Regions from separate parts of the Streptomyces sp. URMC 123 genome, predicted to be linked through region 2. Evidence: riboswitches for the same ligand, from Rfam matches in the RefSeq annotation. Region 2 holds a riboswitch; each other region holds the start of a gene.
The links. A riboswitch is a leader RNA that binds a small molecule or an ion and turns the genes downstream of it on or off. The one in region 2 is predicted to bind cyclic di-AMP.

Region 1 (5,784 bases), on a different contig from region 2:
ACCGCCGCCAGGAATGCGGCCCAGGCGGGGCGGGGGAAGAGCAGCGCGGGACCGGCCGGGTTCTTGGAATCGCGCACGGCGAGGGTCCCGGAGCCGAACGGTGCCGTTTCCACGCAGTTGTTCATTCCCGTACTGAAGCTGCTGCGCTGCCATGGAGCGTCGGTCAGAGTCTCACTGGAGGGTACGTACCGAGGCATTGCGGACATGGTGCCTCCTTACGCGCCATCGCCGATTGCGGCAATGAAAGCCAACGATTCGTCGCACGAGAGGGCGTGCCCCCGCAGCGTGTCGAACGCATCGCTGTACGCCCTGAGGTCTTCTTTCCGGTCCAAGTGCAGACTACTCGTCAAATGGTCGAGAACAACCACGTCCAGATCGGCCATGCGAGGAAAGGAAAAGATAACGAAAGGGCCGGTGATGCCGATGTGGACACCGCTGGAGAACGGCAAAACCTGCAGCCGCACATGGGGCAGCGAACCGACCTCCACGAGATGGCCCAATTGCTCCGCCATGACCCCGGGGCCGCCCGGCTCCCGGCGCAGCACCGCCTCGTCCAGGACCGCGTGCAGCTCCAGCGGCGGATCGGCCGCCAGCACCGCCTGCCGGGCCATGCGGACCTCGACGAACTCCTCGACTCGCGACCTGGCGTGCGGAATGGCGGAGAGCGCCGCCTCGGTCACCGCCCGGGCGTATGCCGGGGTCTGCAGCAGGCCGGGGACCACATGGGTCTCCAGCGTGCGCGCCCGGACCGCTTCCGCTTCCAGGCTGATGAAGTCACGGTACTCCGGGGGCAGCAGCCGGCGGTAGGCGTGCCACCAGCCACCCCGCGCGCCGTCGCCGTTGTTCCCCTCGCCGCCGCAGAGTGCCTCCAGCAGGGCGCGCAACTCCGGATCGGTCACGCCGTAGGCGTCGAGGAGCCGGGTGACGTCCGAGGGTTTGACCGCGCTCCGCCCCGTCTCGATCCGGCTCACCTTCGACTGGTGCCAGCCCACCCGACAGGCCGCCTCGTCACTGGTGAGCCCGGCCAGATCGCGCTGTCGCCGCAGCTCGGCGCCGAGCTTGCGACGGCGCACCGCGGGACCGTGCTGCATGACCCCTCCTGAGGTTGCTGGTGTCCCGGATCTCTCGGACCTCTCGCCTCGTGCCGAGGAGACAGTCTGCCCGCCGCATGCGGTTTTCCGTAGCAGAGTTCACCGCTTCGAGCGATAGATATATGCGCATCTTGGGGGATCGCCCCCTTTCGCGGCAGCATGAGAGGGCACTTGGGTGTGCAGCGGCCGGCCGGAGCCGCTCCCACCGCCCCCCGGGGCGCCGGAGCGAGGCCCGGTGGAAAGGGACAGCATCGCCATGGCAGACCACCATGAAGCATCCGTCACGCTGCCGAGCGATCCGGCGTCGGTCACCCGGGCGCGGAGGTACGTGACGTCCGTCCTCGGCGAATGGGGGCTGCCGGACGGCGCGGAGGAGGCGGACACCGTCCGCGTCATCGTCTCCGAGCTCGCCACCAACGCCGTTCAGCACACGTTCGGACTCTCGCCCACCTTTACGGTGAAGCTCCATCTCGACCGGGACGAACAGCTGCGGATCGGGGTGACCGACAGTCACCCGCGCTGGCCGAGGCGGCTGCCCGCCGCGGTGCAGCAGGACAACGGCCGGGGCATGGTCATCATTCGCTGGCTCACCGCCGAGTCGGGCGGCAAACTCTCCGTCATTCCGACGGCGGAGGGCGGAAAGACGGTATGGATCGCGCTGCCGTGGCCGGTTCCCGCCGCGCATTGAGCGAAGAGGTCGTTGAAAGGCGCGAGGACAGGGCCGACGAGGCCCGGGGGGCCGTGCCGAATACCGTCACGTATTGCGGCCGAAAGGTTCTCGTAATCGGCGCGCAATAGTGCCTGTCGCTTTTCGGCCGCGCGGGCGCCCGTCCGCGGCCGGCACCGAGGGGACGGCACCGGGGACGGCATCAGGGACTGCGCCGGGGAGGGCATCGGAGGCGGCGCCGGGGACGGCGCAGCACCGAGGGACGGCTCGTCCTTCGCGGTGCCCGGCCTCGGCCGGGCACCGCTCGGCGGTTTCAGTTGACGCGTCCGTAGGAGACGCTACGGGTCCAGATCTTCTCCAGGCGCACCACGGCGCCGCGCTTGGGGGAGTGCCAGATTCTGCCCTGCCCCGCGTAGATGCCCACATGGTGGATGTAGCCACCGGAGTGGAAGAAGACCAGATCACCCGGCTGGCGCTGGGACGCGGGGACGTGGGTGGTCCGGTTGTACTGGGCCGCGGCCGTGCGGGGGAGCTGCTTGCCGACTCGCTTGAAGGAGTACTGCGTCAGCCCCGAGCAGTCGAAGCTGTACGGCCCGGCGGCACCCCATCGGTACGGGGCGCCCTTCTTGGATGCCGCTATGTGCAGCGCCTTCGTGGACGCTGTCAGGGACTGGGCCTCCGGCGCGGCGCCGGGGACCAGCAGGGTCCCGCCGACGGCCGCGAGAGTGAGGGCGGAGACGGCGCCGGCCCGGGAGATGAACGCCGGGCGAGCGGACGGTGAGCGGTTCTCGGCGGAGGGGTCTTCTGCGGAATGATCTGTGGAACGATGATGTCCATGCGCGGACATGCGCAAACCCTTCGTCATCCGCCTATGAAGGATGACCTGTCGGGTTCGGGCTGGCGAAGATGCCCGGCCGCTGCTGCGGCTTCACCCCAAGGGGCGGCGGCGTGGTGTGCGGTCGCCCCGGACTGCTCGGGTCCTCCACTCCTGCCGATTCCCTGATGTCGACCAGGCGTCCGGTGCGGCGGCAGGACTCGGCGTGCGCCCGGACCGCCCCGCCACGGCGGCGGGGGCTTGTCGTCGAAGCGATCGTCACGCACCGCCGCCGCCGATTCCGAGTCGAAACGGCCGTTTGTGAGCCTCCTCACGACTGCTCCGTTCAGGTGGACAAAACCCCATTCGCTCCGGACGGGCTTTCCGGCACGAGCCTCTGACCAGCGGCGGAGCGGATCGTACGAGGCGGGGGCTCGGCGTCCTGCGCAAGTCGATCAGGCTGGTCGTCCAGTGATCCCTTCGCCGATCGAGTGAGCCCGATCGGCGTAGGGCGGGTCGGTACGGCGATCCGCCGCCCTCAACTTGGCTGTGCCGGTGGCACGGTGACCGGGATCGCGCGCCGTTCCCCGACCCCCGCTCAGGGGGTTCGCACCGCGGTGAGGTGGTGTGCGCCGCGTTCGCCGCGCTCGTCCGCCGGTCTCGGCGTGACACGCGGCGCGACGGGCCCGGGCCGCGGTCCCCGGCCGCAGCGGTCGGGCGGGCCCGCGCACCGACCGACGACCCGTACGACGCCGCGTCAGTTCGTGTGCTCCGCAGCCGACTTGGGGCGCTGGCGCCTCGCCGTGCCGCGACGCGGGGCTCGCCGCGGGAGTGGGGGAGCGCCCCGCTCGCCGCCGTCGGGTTCGCCCCGGTCACCGGTCGCCGCCCGCCCGCGCCAGGCGGTCGCCATGGGTCGCACCGCGGGCGGCACGATCGTCACCGCGCGCCGCACGCGCCGTCCGGCGACGGTGATCGCCGATGTCCATGGGGACGCAAAAGGACAGTTAACACGGTGGAAAAGGTTGCGCAGTAATGTGCAATTCCCTCGCCCGAGCGGAAGAACCGCACTTCAGCGGGGGTTTGACCTCGGATAGTGTCCCGCTGCGTCCAGGCGGGACCCGGGGTCGGCACAACTGCCGCGCGCCGGTGTGAACCGCCGGGCGCCCATCGCCCGTGAACGGGGCGAAGGGGACGACTGTGAGGTGGGAAGCGTGCAACTGACTCCGCATGAGCGGGACCGACTGCTCATTCATGTGGCCGCCGACGTGGCGCGCAGGCGCCGGGACCGCGGAGTGCGCCTCAACCACCCGGAGGCGGTCGCGCTGATCACCACCCACATCCTGGAGGGCGCCCGCGACGGCCGCACGGTGGCCGAACTCATGGCGTCCGGCCGTACGGTCCTCACCCGGGACGACGTCATGGAGGGCATACCCGAGATGATTCACGACGTCCAGGTCGAGGCGACCTTCCCGGACGGCACCAAGCTGGTCACCGTCCACGAGCCGATCGCGTGACGGGGGCCGCGCCGATGATCCCCGGAGAGATCCTGCACGCGCCGGACCCCGTGGTGCTCAACGAGGGCCGCGAGGTGACCCGGCTGACCGTGCTCAACGCGGCCGACCGGCCCGTCCAGGTGGGCTCCCACTACCACTTCGCCGAGGCCAACCCCGGTCTGGACTTCGACCGGACCGCGGCGTACGGCCTGCGGCTCGCCGTCGCCGCCGGCACCGCCGTGCGCTTCGAGCCGGGCATCCCCGTCGAGGTCGAGCTGGTGCCCCTCGCCGGCCGGCGCGTGGTGCCGGGGCTGCGCGGGGAGACGGGCGGAGCGTTGGACGCGCGGCGCGCGTCGCCGCGCCCCGGGGCGTCGCCGTCCGCCGCGGCCCGCTCCCCGCTCCCGGCCGGAGCGACGGCGCCACAGGCAGGGGTGGCGAACGCGTCCGACGCCGGGCGTCCGCCGGCGCCGGCCGGCGCGGGGGCGCGGCATGGCTGAGCTCACCCGCGCCGCCTACGCCGACCTCTATGGGCCCACCACCGGCGACCGCGTACGCCTCGCCGACACCGATCTGTTCGTCGAGATCGAGCGCGACCTCTCCGGGGGCCCCGGATCGGCCGGCGACGAGGCGGTCTTCGGCGGCGGCAAGGTGATCCGCGAGTCCATGGGCCAGGCCCGTACGACCCGGGCCGAGGGCGCGCCCGACACCGTGATCACCGGCGCCCTGGTGCTCGACCACTGGGGCGTCGTCAAGGCCGACGTGGGCCTGCGGGACGGCCGGATCACCGCCCTCGGCAAGGCGGGGAACCCCGACACCATGGACGGTGTCCACCCCGACCTCGTCATCGGGCCCGAGACCGAGATCATCGCCGGCAACGGCAAGATCCTCACCGCGGGCGCCATCGATGCCCATGTCCACTTCATCTGCCCGCAGATCGCCGACGAGGCACTGGCCGCCGGCATCACCACCCTGGTGGGCGGCGGCACCGGACCGGCCGAGGGCAGCAAGGCCACCACCGTCACCCCCGGGCCCTGGCACCTCGCCGCGATGTTCGCGGCCATGGAGGCGTACCCCGTCAACATCGGGCTGCTCGGCAAGGGCAACACCATGTCCCGGGACGCCCTCCACAGCCAACTGCGCGGCGGGGCGCTCGGCTTCAAGATCCATGAGGACTGGGGCGCCACCCCGGCCGTCATCGACGCCTGTCTGAGCGTCTGCGACGAGACCGGCGCACAGCTCGCCATCCACACCGACACCCTCAATGAGGCGGGCTTCGTCGGGGACACCCTCGCCGCCATCGCCGGCCGGTCGATCCACGCGTACCACACCGAGGGCGCGGGCGGGGGGCACGCGCCGGACATCATCACGGTGGTCTCCGAGCCGAACGTGCTGCCCAGCTCCACCAACCCCACCCGGCCGCACACCCTCAACACCGTCGACGAACACCTCGACATGCTGATGGTCTGCCACCATCTCAACCCGGCCGTCCCCGAGGACCTCGCCTTCGCCGAGTCCCGCATCCGGCCCAGCACCATCGCCGCCGAGGACGTGCTGCACGACCTCGGCGCCATCTCGATCATCTCCTCCGACTCCCAGGCCATGGGGCGCGTCGGCGAGGTGGTGCTGCGCACCTGGCAGACCGCCCATGTGATGAAGCGGCGGCGCGGGGCGCTGCCCGGCGACGGCCGCGCGGACAACCACCGGGCCCGTCGCTATGTC
Region 2 (5,784 bases):
CTTCCCGCCACACACGGAACGCGATCGAAGGGACTTACATGCCCATGGGTCACATGGCCACAGCGCAGGCCGACTCCGGCGGCCTGACAGCGACCGAGCACCGGCTGGCTAACGGCCTGCGCGTGGTGCTCTCAGAGGACCACCTGACCCCGGTCGTCGCGGTCTGTCTCTGGTACGACGTCGGCTCCCGGCACGAGGCCAAGGGCCGCACCGGCCTCGCCCACCTCTTCGAGCACCTGATGTTCCAGGGCTCGGCGAGCGTCAAGGGCAACGGGCACTTCGAGCTGGTCCAGGGGGCCGGCGGCTCCCTGAACGGCACGACGAGCTTCGAGCGCACCAACTACTTCGAGACCATGCCCGCCCACCAGCTGGAGCTCGCCCTCTGGCTGGAGGCCGACCGCATGGGCAGCCTGCTGGCCGCGCTCGACGAGGAGAGCCTGGAGAACCAGCGCGACGTCGTCAAGAACGAGCGCCGCCAGCGCTACGACAACGTCCCCTACGGCACCGCGTTCGAAAAGCTCGTCGCCATGTCGTACCCCGAGGGCCATCCCTACCACCACACCCCCATCGGCTCCATGGCCGACCTGGACGCGGCCTCCCTGGAGGACGCGCGGGCCTTCTTCCGTACCTACTACGCGCCCAACAACGCCGTACTGTCGGTCGTCGGCGACATCGACCCCGAGCAGACGCTCGCCTGGATCGAGAAGTACTTCGGCACGATCCCCGGCCACGACGGCAAGCAGCCCCCGCGCGACGGCTCCCTGCCGGAGATCATCGGCGAGGAGCTGCGCCAGGTCGTGCGCGAGGAGGTGCCCTCCCGGGCCCTGATGGCCGCCTACCGGCTGCCGCACGACGGCACGCGCGAGGCCGACGCCGCGGATCTGGCGCTGACGGTGCTCGGCGGCGGTGAGTCCTCCCGCCTGTACAACCGGCTGGTGCGCCGCGACCGTACGGCCGTCGCGGCCGGCTTCGGACTGCTGCGGCTGGCCGGCGCCCCCTCCCTCGGCTGGCTGGACGTGAAGACCTCCGGGGGCGTCGAGGTCCCCGACATCGAACGCGCGGTCGACGAGGAGCTGGCCCGTTTCGCCGCCGAGGGGCCCACCCCCGAGGAGATGGAGCGCGCCCAGGCACAGCTGGAGCGCGAGTGGCTGGACCGGCTCGCCACCGTCGGCGGGCGCGCCGACGAACTGTGCCGCTACGCCGTGCTCTTCGGTGACCCGCAGCTCGCCCTGACGGCCGTGGGCCGGGTGCTGGACGTCACCGCCGACGAGGTGCGCGCCGTGGCCGCCGCCCGGCTGCGCCCCGACAACCGCGCGGTGCTGGTCTACGAGCCCACCGAGGCCCCTAAGATCGCCGACTCCGCCGAGGAGCCGTCGGACGAGATGGCGTCCGGAGCCACTGTCGAGGCCGCCCCCGGCGGCACCACCGATGCCGGGTCGGGCCCCGCCGCCGACCGTGACGCGACGCAGGAAGAGGAGGCGGCCAAGTGAGCGAGACCGCTGCCGTGACCCCCACGATGACCTTCCACCCGCAGCCGCGGGGCGGCGTCGCCAAGCCGTGGGCCTTCCCGGCCCCCGAGCGCGCCACCCTGCCCAACGGCCTGACGGTCCTGCGCTGCCACCGCCCCGGCCAGCAGGTCGTCGCCGTCGAGATCAACCTCGACGCGCCGCTGGACGCCGAGCCCAAGGGCCTCGACGGGGTCTCCACGATCATGGCCCGCGCGCTGTCGGAGGGCACCGACAAGCACACCGCCGAGGAGTTCGCCGCCGAGCTGGAGCGCTGCGGCGCGACCCTGGACGCGCACGCCGACCACCCGGGCGTCCGGGTCTCCCTGGAGGTGCCGGCCTCCCGGCTCACCAAGGCGCTCGGGCTCCTCGCCGACGCGCTGCGCGCCCCCGCCTTCCCCGACGGCGAGGTCGAGCGGCTGGTGCGCAACCGGCTGGACGAGATCCCGCACGAGCTCGCCAACCCCGGCCGCCGGGCCGCCATGGCGCTGTCCCAGACGCTGTTCCCCGCCGAGTCGCGGATGTCGCGCCCCCGGCAGGGCACGCTGGAGACCGTCGAGCGCATCGACGCCGCGGCCGTGCGCGCCTTCTACGAGGCCCATGTGCGCCCCGCGACGACCACCGCGGTGGTCGTGGGCGACTTCTCCGGCATCGACCTCGACGCGGCGCTCGCCGACAGCCTGGGCGCCTGGACCGGCGGCACCGCCGAACCGCGGCCCGTGCCGCCGGTGACGGCGGACGACACCGGCCGCGTCGTGATCGTCGACCGCCCCGGCGCGGTCCAGACCCAGCTGCTGATCGGCCGGCTCGGGCCGGACCGCCACGACCGCGTGTGGCCGGCGCAGGTGCTCGGCACCTACTGCCTGGGCGGCACCCTCACCTCCCGGCTCGACCGCGTGCTGCGCGAGGAGAAGGGCTACACCTACGGCGTACGGGCGTTCGGCCAGGTGCTGCTGTCCGCGCCCGACGGCAGCGGGGCCGCCATGCTCGCCATCAGCGGCTCGGTGGACACCCCGTCCACGGCGCCGGCGCTCGCCGACCTCTGGAAGGTGCTGCGCACGCTCGCCGCCGAGGGGCTCACCGACGCCGAGCGGGACGTCGCGGTGCAGAACCTGGTGGGCGTCGCGCCGCTGAAGTACGAGACCGCCGCGGCCGTCGCGGGCACCTTCGCCGACCAGGTGGAGCAGCACCTGCCCGACGACTACCAGGCGCAGCTGTACGCCCGGCTCGCGGAGACCGGCACGGTGGAGGCCACCGCTGCGGTCGTCAACGCCTTCCCCGTGGACCGGCTGGTGACCGTACTGGTGGGTGACGCCTCCAGCATCGCGGAGCCGGTGCGGGAGCTGGGCATCGGCGAGGTCAGCATCATCAAGGGCTGACCCGCTCCGCGGCGCGCGTCCGTACGGACGGAAAGTCGACGACTGTACGGGTCGAAGCCGGTGCCCGTACGGACGGAAGGCCGGTGCCGTACGGAGCGAAGCGCGCGTCCGTACGGACCGAAGCCGGTGCGACGACCGTACGGACCCCCGTGCCGCGCGGTGAACAGGACGCATCTCGGCCCCTCTTGGGGCCCGAGGTGCGTCCTTTGTCCGTTTTATTGGAGAGGTTGCCCGTCTTTCCTGTGGCGTGCGCTACAAAAGCCCCGTTCTGTTTGCCGATTGAAAGACGAGCCGATTAGCGTCGGTCCGGCTGTTCGACCGAGCATCACAGTCGCACCCGCGACTGGCGGACAGTCATCGCCGAGTCCCCGCATGGCGCGAGCCAGGGGAGCCGGGGACCCAAACGTCCCTGGGGTGAATCGGGCGCCTTTGACGAGGGGCCCGTAGGAGACCTTCCTGCTCCGAACCCGTCAGCTAACCCGGTAGGCGAGAAGGAAGGAAAGGAGCACGCCACCCCATGGCGTTCACCCGTGCCACCGGGAAGCACCGCCGTCCGGGCCGTATGGCCCGTTCCGGCGCGAACATCGCGGGCATAGCCACCCTCGCCACCACCGGCGTCGTCGCCACCCTGGCCAGCCCGGCGGTCGCGGCGAGCGGAGAGGCGCCCTCGGTCGAGACGACCGGCCTCAACCAGGCGATCGTCATCGGTGACACGATGACCGAGACCATCGACGCCCAGGCCCAGACGCAGCAGCACATGGCCGACGAGGCCGCCGCGAAGGCGAAGGCCGAGGCCGAGGCCAAGAAGCAGGCCGAGGCGGAGAAGCGGCGCGCCGAGGCGCAGGCCAAGGCCGAGCGCGAGGCCCAGGAGCGGGCCGCCCGCGAGGCGGAGCGCAAGCGCCTGATGGCCTATGTGGCGCCCGTGGAGGGCTCCTACGTCTCCACCCAGTACAAGGCCTCCGGCGGCAACTGGTCGTCCGGCAGCCACACCGGCATCGACTTCCACGCCGCCTCCGGCACCACGGTGCGCTCGGTGGCCTCCGGCACCGTGGTCGAGGCGGGCTGGGGCGGCGCCTACGGCAACAACGTCGTCATCAAGCACGCCGACGGCACCTACACGCAGTACGGGCACCTGTCGTCCGTGTCCGTGTCCGCGGGCCAGACCGTCACCCCGGGCCAGCAGATCGGTCTGTCGGGCAGCACCGGCAACTCCACCGGTCCGCACCTCCACTTCGAGGCCCGCACCGGCGCCACCTATGGCTCGGACATCGACCCGATCGCCTACCTCCGCTCGCACGGCGTGAACATCTGATCTCTTCGAGGCTTCCTTCCGCCTTCCCCGAGGGCCCCGGCGCATGCGCCGGGGCCCTCGGGTTTCTCCCCGCCCCGCCGCGACCCTGGCCAGGACGCGTCGCGTTCCGGCCAAAAGATATGCATGAAATCACCGGCGCCATCGGAAATCGCGCCGCGCTGCCCTAGAGTCGCCGCAGCGAGGGAATTGGGTTCGTTTCGCGGTGAAGAATGTTTCCGGGGCGGCGAAAGGCGGAGGGCCGAAGAATGCGGAGTCGACGGTGAACGGCGACGCGGCGGGCGGCGGCATCCCCGCGCACGCGGTCTGCGACGCGATCCGTGACGACATCGTCTCCGGGGTCCACCCGCCCGGCGGCCGGCTGACCGAGGAGCTCCTCGCCCGCCGCCACGGGGTCTCCCGGGTGCCCGTGCGGGAGGCCCTGCGCACGCTGGAGTCCGAGGGCTTCGTCACCACCCGCCGGCACGCCGGCGCCTGTGTCGCCCAGCCGTCCGAGCGGGAGGCCGCCGACCTCCTGGACATCCGGGCGCTGCTGGAGCCGCTGGGCGCGGCACGCGCCGCCCAGCGGCGCACCGAGGCCCATCTGAAGGTGCTGCGCGGGCTGGTCCGGCTGGGCCGGGAGCGCGCCCGCCACGGCCGGCTGGGCGACCTGGGGGCGCTGGAGGGCTGGTTCCACGAGACGCTCGCCCAGGCGTCCGGCAGCCCCGGCCTGGCGGCGCTGCTGACCCAGACCCGCCGCAAGCTCGCCTGGGTGTACGCGGTGGAGGTGCCGGCCGGGGCCGCGGTGGCGGTACGGGAACGGGCCGCGGCGGCGGTACGGGTGCCGGCCGGGGCCGGGGCGGCGGTACGGGCCCAGGCCGCGCCGGCGGTACGGGCGCGCGCCGGGCACCCCGTACGGCCCGCTCGGGCAGGGGCGGGCGCCGAGGCCGGCCCCGCGGCGGCGACCGCCTGGGCCATGGCCTCGTGGGCGGAGCGCGGCGCCATCGTGGACGCCGTGGCCCGCGGGGACGCGGAGCGGGCCCGGACCCTGACCGCCGCGCACGTCGAGCGCTCGCTCGCGGCGTACCGATTGCGCCGGCCCGGCCCCGTGAACGGGGCGAAACAAACGGTCGACGCGGTCGGCATACGCGCGTAACAAAGTCGGAATGCGCGCGTAACAAAAGCGCCGTACAAAGCCCGGCGCGAACCCCGGATCGGGCGGCGCGTATTCTCGTGCGCTTTTCGCACGTCGCCCGCTCGATCGCTTCGGAGAAAAGCGAGAGCCGCGGCGCCCCGTCGTCGATCGATTTCGCGCCGATCGATTCAGGGCGCCGCGGCTCGCCGCGGTGGCATGACGGGACGTCGCGCGTCCCGGGCGAAACGGGTCAGACCGTCTCGGGGAGCTCGTCGAGGCCCTCGCCCACGAGCTTCGCCAGCCGGTCGAGCGCCGCCTCGGAGCCCTCGGCCTCCGACGCCAGCACGATCTCCTCGCCACCCTGGGCGCCGAGGCCCAGCACGGCGAGCATGGAGGCGGCGTTCACGGGGGTGCCGTCGGCCTTGGCGATCGTCACGGGGACGCCGGCAGCGGTCACCGCGCGGACGAAGATCGAGG
Region 3 (5,784 bases), on a different contig from region 2:
CATCCGCTACGGCCTCGGCGTCGCGCGGGGCTTCGGGCGCGCGCTCCCGGCGCCGCGGCCCGCCGCCGGCCCGGGGCACCGTACGGGCCCGGCCCCGCGCCGCCGCCGTCTCACGGATCAGCGTCAGCAGCCCCAGCACCGTCACCACGGCCGCCGCCAGCACCAGCAGCGCGCCGCCGAGGCCGTAGCGGATGCCCTCGTCCAGCAGCGCCAGGCCGATCAGGGAGGCGATCACGGGGTTGACGACGGTGAGCGTGGCCAGCGGCGCCGTCAGCCCCGCCCCCCGGTACGACGCCTGCGACGTGGCCAGCCCTGTCACCGCGAGCACCGCGACCGCGACCAGCAGCGGCAGCTCCGCCAGCAGCGCCGCGCCCCGCCAGGCCGCGGCCGAGGTGATCGTCCAGTCGTCCACCACCGCCTTGACGAAGACCGACGCCACACCGAACGACACCCCGGAGGCGCAGGCCAGCGCCACCGCCCGGGCCGTGGGCCGCCCCCATCGCGCCGTCACCCCGGCCCCGGTCAGCACCCCGAGCGTGCCCACCGCCACGGCCAGCTGCTCGGCGCCGGTCAGGGGGCGGGACTCGCCGGAGCCCGTCAGCAGCAGCATCCCGGCCAGGCCCGCGGTGACCAGCACGGCGCCCCACCGTCCCGCCCGGCTCACCGGCCGCTTCACCCACACGGCCGCCATGGGCAGGGCGAACACCACGGTCAGCACCCCCAGCGGCTGAACGACGCTCAGCGGCCCCCAGCCCAGCGCCATCACATGCAGCAGGGCGCCCGCGCCGTTCAGGGCCACCGACGCCCACCAGCGCCCCTGGCGCAGCAGCGGCGCCCACCCCGGGGCGGAGCCGGCGGCGAGCCGCTCCTGCACGACGGCCGCGGCGGCGTAGGCGACGGCGGAGAGCAGGGCCAGTGCCACCGAGAGGGCGAGGGGGCTCATGTCCGGCCCCGGCGAGGGCGTCCGTTGCCGTTCATGCCACAACCTTCCTCCCGTACGGCCGCGTTGTCGTCGTCCGCCGGTCGGCTCCGGGTGTACTGCCGGTGGAGTACGGGGGCGGGCGCGGGCCGTCGTACGACGTGGCGGGGGCGGCCGGTGACCCGGGGTCAGGAGTGGTGCACAGCCGCCCTCATGGGGAGAAATCCGGCGGGACACGCCCGACCGAATGAGTAGTGAACATGTTCACAGAAGGCCGTTTCGGCTCTGAATTCGATCGGTTGATGGCGCAGTATCCATGACTGACGTTCAAGCCCCCGTCGTCGGGACGGGGCCGTCCGGGCGGACGCCGAGTCCTGCCACCACCCGGACGTGACCGACGCAGACGAGTTGGCAGGAGCGGGAGACCCGAGCACGACGGGCCACGACAGCGGTGGCCCTTGGGGTGAAGCCACGCATTGGCCGGGCACCTTCGCAGCCCGAACCCGACAGGTCATCTTTCGCAGGCGGATGACGAAGGGTTCACCCATGTCCGCGCGGACGCACATACCCACGCTCATGTCCCGGGCCGGCGCCACGGCCGCCCTCACCACCGCGGCCGTCGCCGCGACGGTCCTCGTCCCGGCGATGTCCGGCGGCGCCGAGGCCGCGAGCCCGGCCGGCACGGCGCTCAAGGCCGCCGCGGCCAAGCGGGGCGCCCCGTACCAGTACGGGGCGGCGGGCCCCAACCGGTTCGACTGCTCGGGGCTCACGCAGTACGCCTACAAGCGGGCCGGCAAGAACCTCCCGCGCACGGCGGCCGCCCAGTACAACCGGACCCGCCACATTCCCGCCTCCGGCCGACAGGCGGGCGACCTGGTGTTCTTCCACTCCGGACGGAACGTCTACCACGTCGGCATCTACGCGGGTAACAACACGATCTGGCACTCGCCGAAGCCGGGCAAGACCGTGCGCCAGGAGAAGATCTGGACCAACAGCGTCTGGTACGGCCGCGTGAGCTGATTCGGGCGAACCGGCCCCGGCGAACCGGCCCTGCGAACCAGCCCCGGTGCACCGGCCCCGGTGCACCGCCCGCGGCCGAAACGCAGCCGCCCCCGGCCCATGACGGGCGGGGGGCGGAAGCCGCTTCTCGACGGGTCAGCCCACGGACTGGCCCGCGTCCGGTTCCAGGACGCCCATCGCCACCAGGATGATCAGGGCGATGCCGAGCAGGATGCGGTAGACCACGAAGGGCATGAAGCTCTTGGTCGAGATGAACCGCATGAACCACGCGATCACCGCGTATCCCACCACGAAGGCGATGACCGTGGCGAAGGCCGTGGGGCCCCAGGCGACATGGCCCTCGCTCATGGCGTCCTTGAGCTCGTAGCCGCCCGAGGCCAGCACGGCGGGGATGGCGAGCAGGAAGGAGTACCGGGCCGCCGCCTCCCGGGTGTAGCCCATCAGCAGGCCGCCGCTGATCGTCGCCCCGGAGCGGGAGACGCCGGGGATGAGGGCCATCGCCTGGCAGACGCCGTAGACGAGGCCGTCGCGCACGGTGAGCTCGGAGAGCGTCTTGCGCTCGCGGACCGCGCGGTGTCGGCCGCCGTTCTCGTCACGTGCCGCCAGCCGGTCGGCGACTCCGAGGACGATGCCCATGACGATGAGCGTGGTGGCGGTCACCCGCAGATCGCGGAACGGGCCCTCGATCTGGTCCTTGAGCGTGACCCCCAGCACACCGATGGGGATCGAGCCGACGATCACCAGCCAGCCCATCTTCGCGTCGTGATCGGAGCGCAGCGACTTGTCGAACAGCGAGCGGCACCACGCCGAGATGATCCGCGCGATGTCCTTGCGGAAGTAGATGAGGACGGCGGCCTCGGTCCCGATCTGGGTGATGGCGGTGAACGCCGCCCCCGGGTCCTCCCACTGCGCGAATGCCGCGGTCAGCCGCAGATGGGCGCTGGAGGAGATCGGCAGGAACTCGGTCAACCCCTGGACGAGCCCCAGGATGAATGATTCGAACCACGACATGAGACGTAACGCATCCAAGCAATGATCATGGCCTGACCTGCTGGACCACAGGTCACGCGGGGTTTTCCGGGCATCCGGCCGACGGGCGTGTCCCCTTCTGCGGGAGGTGGCCCGCTGCTGCGGGAGGCGGCCCGCGGCGAGCCGCCGCCGCCCCCTCGCCGACTCCTTCGACGCGGAGCCGGTCGACCGCCCTCCGCCTGACGTGCCCCCGATGAGGATCACCGGCCTCGGCGGAGGGAAGCCTAGCGCCCTTGTGTAACGGCTTTCTGAAGACCCCGGCCCTCCGCCTTCCGAGGACCCCGGCCCTCCGCCGTCGCCGGCGCGCGGAGGGCGAGCACCGCCATGTCGTCGTGGCCGTCGCTGGGCCGGGCGGCCACCACCGCCCGGCCCAGCTCCTCCACCGGCCGGTCCGCGTGCGCCGCGGCCACCTCGGCCACCGTCCGCAGGCCGTCCCCGAGGTCCCGGCGCGGGTGCTCGACCAGGCCGTCGGTGAACATCACCACGGTGGCGCCCGGGGGCAGCGGGCACCGGTGGTCGAGCCGCCGGTGGCCGGCGTCGACCCCGAGCGGCGGATCGGGCTCGCCCTCGGGGTAGCCGGCCTCGCCCGGCGCGGTGACCACCAGCGGCGGCGGGTGGCCCGCGCTGCTCCAGACCAGCCGCCACCCGCCCTCGTGGGGCTCGATGCGGGCCAGGCACACGGTCGCCATCACGGGCTCGCCCAGCGCCTCCAGGGTCCGGTCGAGCCGGGCCAGTACGGCGCTGGGCGCGGCGCCGGTGTCGAAGGCGAGGGCCCGCAGCATGTTGCGGAGCCGCGCCATGGCCGCCGCCGCCCGCACGTCGTGGCCGACCACGTCGCCGACGATGGTCGCCAGGGCGCCGTCCGGCAGCACGAGCGCGTCGTACCAGTCGCCGCCCAGCAGGGCCGGGTCCGTCGCCGGCTGGTACAGCGCCCAGGAGGTGAACGGCGCCAGCTCGGGCAGCCGGGGCAGCAGCAGCCGCTGGAACTGCTCGGCGCCGGAGCGGACCTGGCCGTAGAGCCGGGCGTTCTCGATGGCGACGCCGGCCGCGCCGGCCAGGGCCACCACCAGCGCCTCGTCGTCGGCGTCGAAGGGCCGGCCGTCGATGCGGTCCGACAGGTACAGATTCCCGTACACCCGGCCGCGCACCCCGATCGCGACGCCCAGCAGCGTCCGCATCGGCGGGTGGCCGGGCGGGAAGCCGGCGGACGCGGGGTGGGCGGCGATGGCCTCGACGCGCAGCGGCCGCGGATCGCTGATGAGCAGGCCGAGCAGCCCCCTGCCGTGCGGCAGCTCCACGCCGGCCAGGCGCGCGGTCTCCTCCTCGGTGAGGCCGACGGGGATGAACTCGGCGAGCCGCACCCCGTCCTCGTCCAGGACGCCCAGGGCGCCGTAGCGGGCCCCGATGAGCTCCATCGCGGTGCTCACGATGCGGCGCAGCACCACGGGCAGTTCGAGCTCCCCGCTGATCGCCAGCATGGCCGCCATCAGCCCTCGGGTGCGGTCGGCCGTCCGGACGCGGTCGACGGCCCGGGCGCGGTCCGGGCCGGCCGGCGCGCCCGGCCCGCCGCACCGGCCCGAGCGGTCCCGGGGCCGCAGGCCCACGGTGGGGGAGCCCGCCGCGAGGCCCAGGGGCGGATGCCCGGCGTCGTCCGCTGCGTGATCACTGGTCGCCACGGAGCCGAGAGTAACGGTTGGGCGACCGTGAGCGGCGGAGAATCGTCGCACGTCACAGCCGGGCTCCGGGGTGAGAGGCGGCCGGGGCCGGCGCGCCGCACGGCGAGCGGCGGCGGTCGGCCCGCCGTGCGGCGGGTACTTTGCGCCACCCGGGGCGACGGCCGCGTCGGCCGAACGCGCGGCCGGCCGGCTGCTGTCCGCCGCGCACGTCCCTCAGGTGTCGTCGTTCCCCTCATCATCACCAGGCCCCCCGCGCCGCACATCGTGGCCGGTGATGAGGCGGCGGTACACCCTTCGATGTAGTCGCCGGCCGGGGAACGCCGTCGGCCCGGACCGGTGGAAATCCCAAATTCCGTTTGCCCTTGCGGCATTTCGGGAAATGGCCGATTCTGAAGCAACCCCTTCGGCGGTGGTTTCCTCTTCACCCGATATCCACTACCGTCGGAGACCGGCAGATGGTGGTGCGTCACCGCTGGGCACTCCCACCGGAAAACGGTCGTACCGTCCGGGCAGGGGCAAGGTCCCCTTTCAAGGAGAGCGGTGGCATCGGCCGAGCGACCACATCGTGGACTCGGCCGGACCGTACGGCGCGCGGGAGCACCATTCCCGGACCGGCCCAAGGTGGCCGTCGATTCGGCGCCGGACATGCCCTTCGGACTCATTCCTCATCCAACGTCTCACCCACTCGGTCAAGAACAAGGATCTGAGGCTCTTTCATGAACAATCTGCTGCTTGATTCCCGTGCCTGCTCAAGCAGTGCCGAGGTGGCCGTGACCGGCGGAGCCGGCTTCATCGGGCGACACCTCGCCGCCGCCCTCGTCGCCCTGGGAAAGCGGGTCGTGATCGTCGACCTGGCCGATCCGGGCCCGGAGGTCGCGGCCCTTCCCGGGGTCCGTCACGCACGAGCGGACCTGCGCGACTACGGCGATGTGCTCATCGCACTCAAAGGTATTCATACAGTCTTTCATTTGGCCGGTAATGCCAGCGGGACGCTGTCCGTGGAGAACCCGAGGTTCGACTTCGAGGTCAACGGGATGGGCACCTGCAATGTCGGCAACGCCTGTGCCGAACTCGGGGTGAGCCGGCTCGTCTATCTCTCCTCCGCCATCGTCTACGGCACGCCGCAGACCACCCCCATCA
Region 4 (5,784 bases), on a different contig from region 2:
CGCTCGACGAGGTCACCGCACCCCGGTGGCCCGCGCTTCTTCGCCCCGGCCGGGCGTGTCCGGCCGGGGCGAAGGCGTGTTCGGAGGCATATTCGGGGACAGGCGCGCGGCCGGCGGGGGGCGGGCGCGCCCACGGCGTCATGTCGGAGGAGCCGATCAACCGCTTTGCCCAGGATTCACCCCGACGGCCCCGTACCGATCCGTCCCGCCGTCGTTGACCCACGTCGGAATGGTCGGGACAGACAGGTCCCGGCCGGTCGGAAGGGGATGGGACATGAGCTTCGCGCAGCGCATCGCGGTGGTCATCGCGGCGGCGGTGGTGGCAGCGCCTCTGGGCATGAGCGCGGCCCAGGCGGGCGACAGGGACGGCGGCCCGGGCGGGGTGCTGTCGAACGTCTCCGGCAGGAACTCCTCGGGTCACGCCAACCTGTGCGGCACCGGCAAGGTGGCCCTGCTGAAGGACCGGACCTGCAAGAGCTACGACGGGAACGGGCGCGGTCACGACGGCGACCACTCGGGTCCCGCCGGCGGCGTCCTGTCCAACCTGCTGTTCGCCCGCAACGCCTCGGGGCACAGCAACAATTGCGGCAACGAGACCGTGGCGGTGCTGACCAGGACCACCTGCGTGACGGTGGACGAGTCGGGTTCGGCCCAGCACCGGGGCTGAGCGCGCGTCGCGGCCGGCCGGTCCCCGTGACGTGACGTCGTACGGGCGACCGGCCTTGCCGTACCCGCCGGCGCCGGCCGGAGCGGGCGGCTCGCCTCAGAAGTCGCCGCCGAAGCCTCCGCCGCCCCCGAAGTCGCCTCCGCCGAAGCCCCCGCCCCCGCCGAAGTCGCCGGGGTCGAAGTCCGCGCCGGAGTAGTCGCCGCCCTCGGGGCCGCCGGCACCGCCCCAGCCGCCGTCGGCGGCGTAGGCGCCGGGGGCGTGCATCATGCTGCCGAGCATGGTGCCCATGAGCAGGCCGGGCAGGATGCCACCGCCGAAGTAGCCGCCGGCCCAGGGGGCGTAGGCCGGGCCCGCGTCCCAGTACGGGCGGCGACCCGAGGCCGTCTCGACCGTACGGGACAGGGGCTCCTCGCCGTCCGCCAGCCGCGCCGCGTCCGCCGCGCAGACCGGGACCGTGCGCTCCGCGCCACCGGGCGGCGCCCATGTCGCGTCCTCGACCGAGGGGCCGTGCCGGGGGTCGAAGAAGCACGGCGGCCTGCGTTCGGGCAGCGGACGGCCCTCGCGGCGGGCGGCGAGCACGGCCAGGGCGAAGCGGCCCTCCTCCAGGGCCTCGGTCACGGCCCGCACGTCGTCCGGGTGGCGGGCGGCCGCCATGGCGGCCTTCGCGCGTTCGTAGGCGTCGAGCCCGCGCCCGTAGTCCTCGCGCATCGCGTCGTCCGCCTCGGGCGACGCCGGCTGGAAGTCCAGCCGGTCGAGCTCCTCGCCGAAGGCGGTGATGTCCTCGTCGACGACGGTCCGCAGGCGCTCCAGCTGGGCCCGTTCCTCCTCGGCCCGGCGCTTCTTGCTCCGCTGATGCATCAGGAACGCTCCGCCGCCGCCCGCGGCGAGCAGGGCGACGAGCGCCACTGCGGCGCCGGCGCCGAGGCCGCCGCCGGAGGAGCCGCTGTCCCAGGAGGACGGCGCCCGGCCGTTCGCCTGCCGGAGCGCGTCGTCGACGAAGCTCTCCAGCTGGGCCGCGGCGTCGCCCGGGTGGGACCGCCCGACCTCGCCGGTGAGGTTGCTGACGGCGTTGCGCGGCATCACGCGCGGATCGGCGCCCGCGCTGAAGCGGTCACCGAGCTGGACGGCGTACACGCCGGTGATCCCGGTCTTGGCGCGCAGGTCCTGGAGGAGCGTGCCGGGCGGGTACTCGGGCGCGGTGGGCAGCACGGCCACGAAGACCGGCTTGCCCGCGTCCTCGATCTTGTCGGCGAGGGCCTTGGCGCGGTCCGGTGGGAGTCGGTCGGACGCCCGCGGGTCGACGTAGACGGGCCCGTCGTGCAGGGCGTCCGCGGCGGCGTCGAGGCCGTCGGCCGCGCGGGCGCTCGTGGTGGTCGCGGCGGCCGCCATCAGCAGCGCCGTGAGGAGTGCGGCGAGAAGGGCGAGGGGACGCACCCGTATCCGCCGCGCCTGCCGCCTCCGCGGCCGGCGCGCCGATCGGCTGCCCGCCCGGCGCGATGCGCTGGTCATATGTACGACGCTACCCGATGCGCGCCGTTTATCCGCAGGGTGCGGGCGTCATCGCTTCACGGGGTGAGCGTGGGGATGCGCCGCGTCATCGCCCCCGAAGGGAGGTCCCGGGCAGGGGGGCCGCGGAGGCGCGAGCGGGGCGGGCCGCATCGCATAACAACTGATGAACGATCAGATGAAGGCAGGTTTGACGAGGGGGGATCAGTTCGGGCGCATAGATGGGGAAATGGCCGGAGAAGGTCACCTGTCGGTTCGCAATGATCAAGCTGCGCGGCTTGGAAAGAAGTGACTCTTTCTATTAACGTTCGATAACGCAGTGCGGTCGTCCCAGCTGCCACAAGAGGCGGCACCGTGCGCCGTCGCCGAATCCCGCACCACGAGGAACCGGGGAACCACCACCCTGGGGTGAATCGGTGCCTCCACCCGCCCATGGGCCCGTCCAGGCGCCCATGGACCACGGATCACAGCTCGCGGCCCCGCGCCGCGTCACGATCACGGGTCGCCGTCGTGGAGGAGCCGTAGGAGACCTTCCTGCTCCGAACCCGTCAGCTAACCCGGTAGGCGAGGAGGAAGGAAGGAGAGCGCCCGCATGGCGCCCAACACCCCCACCGGTTCGGCCGGATACCCCGGATTCGTCGCCGAGCCCCCGGCCGGCGGCGGCGAGGGCGGCACCTGGAACCCCACCGCGGAGTCCGTCGCCCCGGTCCGCGGCCGCCATCGCGTGGTCAAGCAGCGCGGCGGCTCGATGGCCCGCAGCTCGGCCGTGCTGGGTGTCGGCGTCATCGCGGCGGTCGGCGCCGGCGGCATGGCCACTGCCAAGGAGCGGCCCCCGGTCTCCATCGCCGTGCCCGACCTCTCCCGGGTCGTGAACCAGCTCCCCGACGCAGAGTCCCTGCCGGGCATCGGCTCTCTGGTGAGGGGCGACGCCGCCGCCGAGGGTGCCACCGCGGGGGACGCGGGCACCGCGCGGCAGGCCGCCGCCCCGCTCACCCAGGCCGGCCTGACCACGGCCGAGGCGGAGCAGGGCACCGGCGCGGGCGAGGCGCTGCGCGCCCGCATCATGCGCCAGGCCGAGCAGCAGCAGTCGGCGGCCGACGCCGCGGAGCGCACCGCCGCCGAGCGCGCGGCGGCCACGTCGGCGGCGGCGGAGGCCGCGGAGACCGCCCAGGCGCAGGCCGAGGCGGAGGCCGCGGAGGAGGCGAAGCGGAAGAAGGCCGCGGAGGACGCCCAGGCGCAGGCCGAACGCGCGGGGGGCGGCGGCGAGGAGGACGGCGGCTCGGGCGGCTCCGGCGGTTCGGGCGGCGGTGACGAGGACGGGTCCGGGGGGACGGCCAAGGCGTCGGGCGGCCATGTCGCGCCACTGGCCTCGTACACCCTGACCTCGACCTTCGGCGAGTCCGGTTCCATGTGGTCGCGCAACCACACCGGCCAGGACTTCGCCGCCCCGACGGGCACCCCGGTCAAGGCCGTGCACGGCGGCACCATCACCCAGGCCGGCTGGGCGGGCGCGTACGGCTATCGCATCGTGCTCACGCTGCCGGACGGTACGGAGATCTGGTACTGCCATCTGTCGTCGATGACGAAGACCTCCGGTTCGGTCGGGGCCGGCGAGACCATCGGCCGGGTCGGCGCCACGGGCAATGTCACCGGACCGCATCTGCACCTGGAGGTCCGGCCGGGCGGCGGCTCGCCCGTCAACCCGCTGTCCTGGCTGCGCGGCCACGGCGTCGACGTCTGAGCGGGCGGCTGCGGGGGCCATAACCGGAACGTGCCGGGGTCCGCAACCGGAACGGATTTCGCTGGGCAGCGGGCCGCCGCCGGGCCCTCTCGTAAGGGCCGCGTCCGCCGAACACCCCGTACGGGAACGGGAAACCCGTGGTCGCGGCGGTGCGTTTGCGGCCGTACATCGCATGCATGAGCCTTGGTCGTACGGGAACCCGCTTCGGCGACTTCCGCGACGAGGAGGGTGCGATGACGACCGCCGCTCACCGAGAGGATCACGGGGAGGACCAAGGGGACTGCCGGGGAACGGGGCGCATCGTCCCCAAGGCGGCCCAGGGGAGAGACCAGGGCCCGGCCCCGGCCGGAGACGCGCCGAGGGGACCGGGCGACGACCCCGGGGGCAGGGGTGAGGGCGGCCCCCGAATAGCCGAGGGCTCCCGACCGCCCGCCGCCGAGACCCGCGCCGCTGATCCGCGCGCCGCCGAGACCCGCGCCGCCGAGACCCGCGCCGCCGAGACAGCCGAGGCACCCGCCGTCGCGAAAACCGGCCCCGAGGCACCCGCCGCCGAGACACCCGGCGCCGACCTCGGCACCATCACCACCGACGTCCCCGCGCGGCTCGACCGACTTCCCTGGGCGCGCTGGCACTGGATGATCGTCATCGGACTCGGCACGGTCTGGATACTCGACGGCCTGGAGGTCACGGTCGTCGGCAACATCGCCGGCCGGCTCTCGGAGCAGGGCAGCGGACTGCCCATCAGCTCCGCGCAGGTCACCGGCCTGGCCGCCGCTCTCTACGTCGCGGGCGCCTGTCTGGGCGCCCTTTTCTTCGGCTGGCTGACGGACCGCTTCGGCCGCCGGAAGCTCTTCATGCTGACCCTCGCGGTCTACCTCGCGGCGACCGCGCTGACCGCCGTCTCCTTCTCCAACTGGTGGTTCTTCGCCTTCCGCTTCCTCACCGGCTTCGGCATCGGTGGTGAGTACGCCGCCATCAACTCCGCCATCGACGAGCTGATCCCCTCCGAGTACCGCGGCCGCGTCGACCTGATCATCAACGGCAGCTTCTGGCTCGGCGCGGTGGGCGGCTCGCTGCTCTCCATCGTCATGCTGGACACCGACTTCTTCGCCGCGAACGTCGGCTGGCGGCTGACCTTCGCGCTCGGCGTGGTGCTCGGGCTGGTGATCCTCCTGGTGCGGCGCAATGTGCCCGAGAGTCCACGCTGGCTGTTCATCCACGGCCGGGGCGCGGAGGCGGAAGAGCTGGTCCGCGACGCGGAGCGGCAGATCGAGGCCGAGACCGGCCGGCCGCTGCCGCCCCCCGACCACGAGATCACCATCCACCAGCGCACCAGCATCGGCTTCGGCACCATCGCCCGTACGGTCTTCTCCACCTACCGCAAGCGGACCGTGCTCGGCTTCGCGCTCTTCATCGGCCAGGCGTTCCTCTACAACGCGATCACCTTCGGCTTCGGGGCGATCCTCACCACCTTCTACGACGTGCCGACCGGCTCCACCGGCTACTACTTCGCGGTCATCGCGGTCGGCAACTTCCTCGGGCCGCTGCTGCTCGGAAAGCTGTTCGACACCATCGGCCGGCGCGTGATGATCTCCAGCACGTATCTGCTCGCCGGCGTGCTGCTGTTCGGCACGGCCTGGCTCTTCGACGGCGGACACCTCACCGCCAAGACGCTGACGGCGTGCTGGTGCGTGGTGCTCTTCTTCGCCTCCGCGGGCGCCAGCTCGGCCTACCTGACCGTCAGCGAGATCTTCCCCATGGAGACCCGCGCGATGGCGATCGCCTTCTTCTACGCCCTCGGCACGGCGGCGGGCGGCATCAGCGGACCGCTGGTCTTCGCCGAGCTCACCGAGTCCGGGGTGGTCTCCGA

Region 1: linked by a shared signal. The riboswitch ahead of ACSNOD_RS21100 (C40 family peptidase) and the one ahead of ACSNOD_RS17430 (M23 family metallopeptidase) in region 2 are both predicted to bind cyclic di-AMP.
Region 3: linked by a shared signal. The riboswitch ahead of ACSNOD_RS03335 (C40 family peptidase) and the one ahead of ACSNOD_RS17430 (M23 family metallopeptidase) in region 2 are both predicted to bind cyclic di-AMP.
Region 4: linked by a shared signal. The riboswitch ahead of ACSNOD_RS26580 (M23 family metallopeptidase) and the one ahead of ACSNOD_RS17430 (M23 family metallopeptidase) in region 2 are both predicted to bind cyclic di-AMP.

What each region holds. Positions count from the first base shown of each region.
Region 1 covers NZ_JBPQTV010000198.1:1,227-7,010, forward strand. Annotated here, with positions in the region: gene ACSNOD_RS21080 (8-amino-7-oxononanoate synthase) at 1-1, shown strand, start outside; gene ACSNOD_RS21085 (DUF397 domain-containing protein) at 1-206, opposite strand, end outside; gene ACSNOD_RS21090 (helix-turn-helix domain-containing protein) at 216-1,091, opposite strand; gene ACSNOD_RS21095 (ATP-binding protein) at 1,348-1,779, shown strand; gene ACSNOD_RS21100 (C40 family peptidase) at 2,072-2,605, opposite strand; cyclic di-AMP (ydaO/yuaA leader) riboswitch at 2,610-2,784, opposite strand; gene ACSNOD_RS21105 (urease subunit gamma) at 3,784-4,086, shown strand; partial or broken gene ACSNOD_RS21110 (urease subunit beta) at 4,101-4,409, shown strand; gene ACSNOD_RS21115 (urease subunit alpha) at 4,555-5,784, shown strand, end outside.
Region 2 covers NZ_JBPQTV010000137.1:7,991-13,774, forward strand. Annotated here, with positions in the region: gene ACSNOD_RS17420 (M16 family metallopeptidase) at 45-1,490, shown strand; gene ACSNOD_RS17425 (M16 family metallopeptidase) at 1,517-2,884, shown strand; cyclic di-AMP (ydaO/yuaA leader) riboswitch at 3,233-3,387, shown strand; gene ACSNOD_RS17430 (M23 family metallopeptidase) at 3,402-4,196, shown strand; gene ACSNOD_RS17435 (GntR family transcriptional regulator) at 4,483-5,328, shown strand; gene ACSNOD_RS17440 (HPr family phosphocarrier protein) at 5,558-5,784, opposite strand, start outside.
Region 3 covers NZ_JBPQTV010000012.1:14-5,797, forward strand. Annotated here, with positions in the region: partial or broken gene ACSNOD_RS03330 (DMT family transporter) at 1-943, opposite strand, end outside; cyclic di-AMP (ydaO/yuaA leader) riboswitch at 1,308-1,462, shown strand; gene ACSNOD_RS03335 (C40 family peptidase) at 1,466-1,939, shown strand; gene ACSNOD_RS03340 (undecaprenyl-diphosphate phosphatase) at 2,075-2,950, opposite strand; gene ACSNOD_RS03345 (PP2C family protein-serine/threonine phosphatase) at 3,193-4,455, opposite strand; gene ACSNOD_RS03350 (NAD-dependent epimerase/dehydratase family protein) at 5,361-5,784, shown strand, end outside.
Region 4 covers NZ_JBPQTV010000338.1:953-6,736, forward strand. Annotated here, with positions in the region: gene ACSNOD_RS26570 (hypothetical protein) at 275-667, shown strand; gene ACSNOD_RS26575 (hypothetical protein) at 764-2,056, opposite strand; cyclic di-AMP (ydaO/yuaA leader) riboswitch at 2,527-2,755, shown strand; gene ACSNOD_RS26580 (M23 family metallopeptidase) at 2,766-3,914, shown strand; gene ACSNOD_RS26585 (MFS transporter) at 4,550-5,784, shown strand, end outside.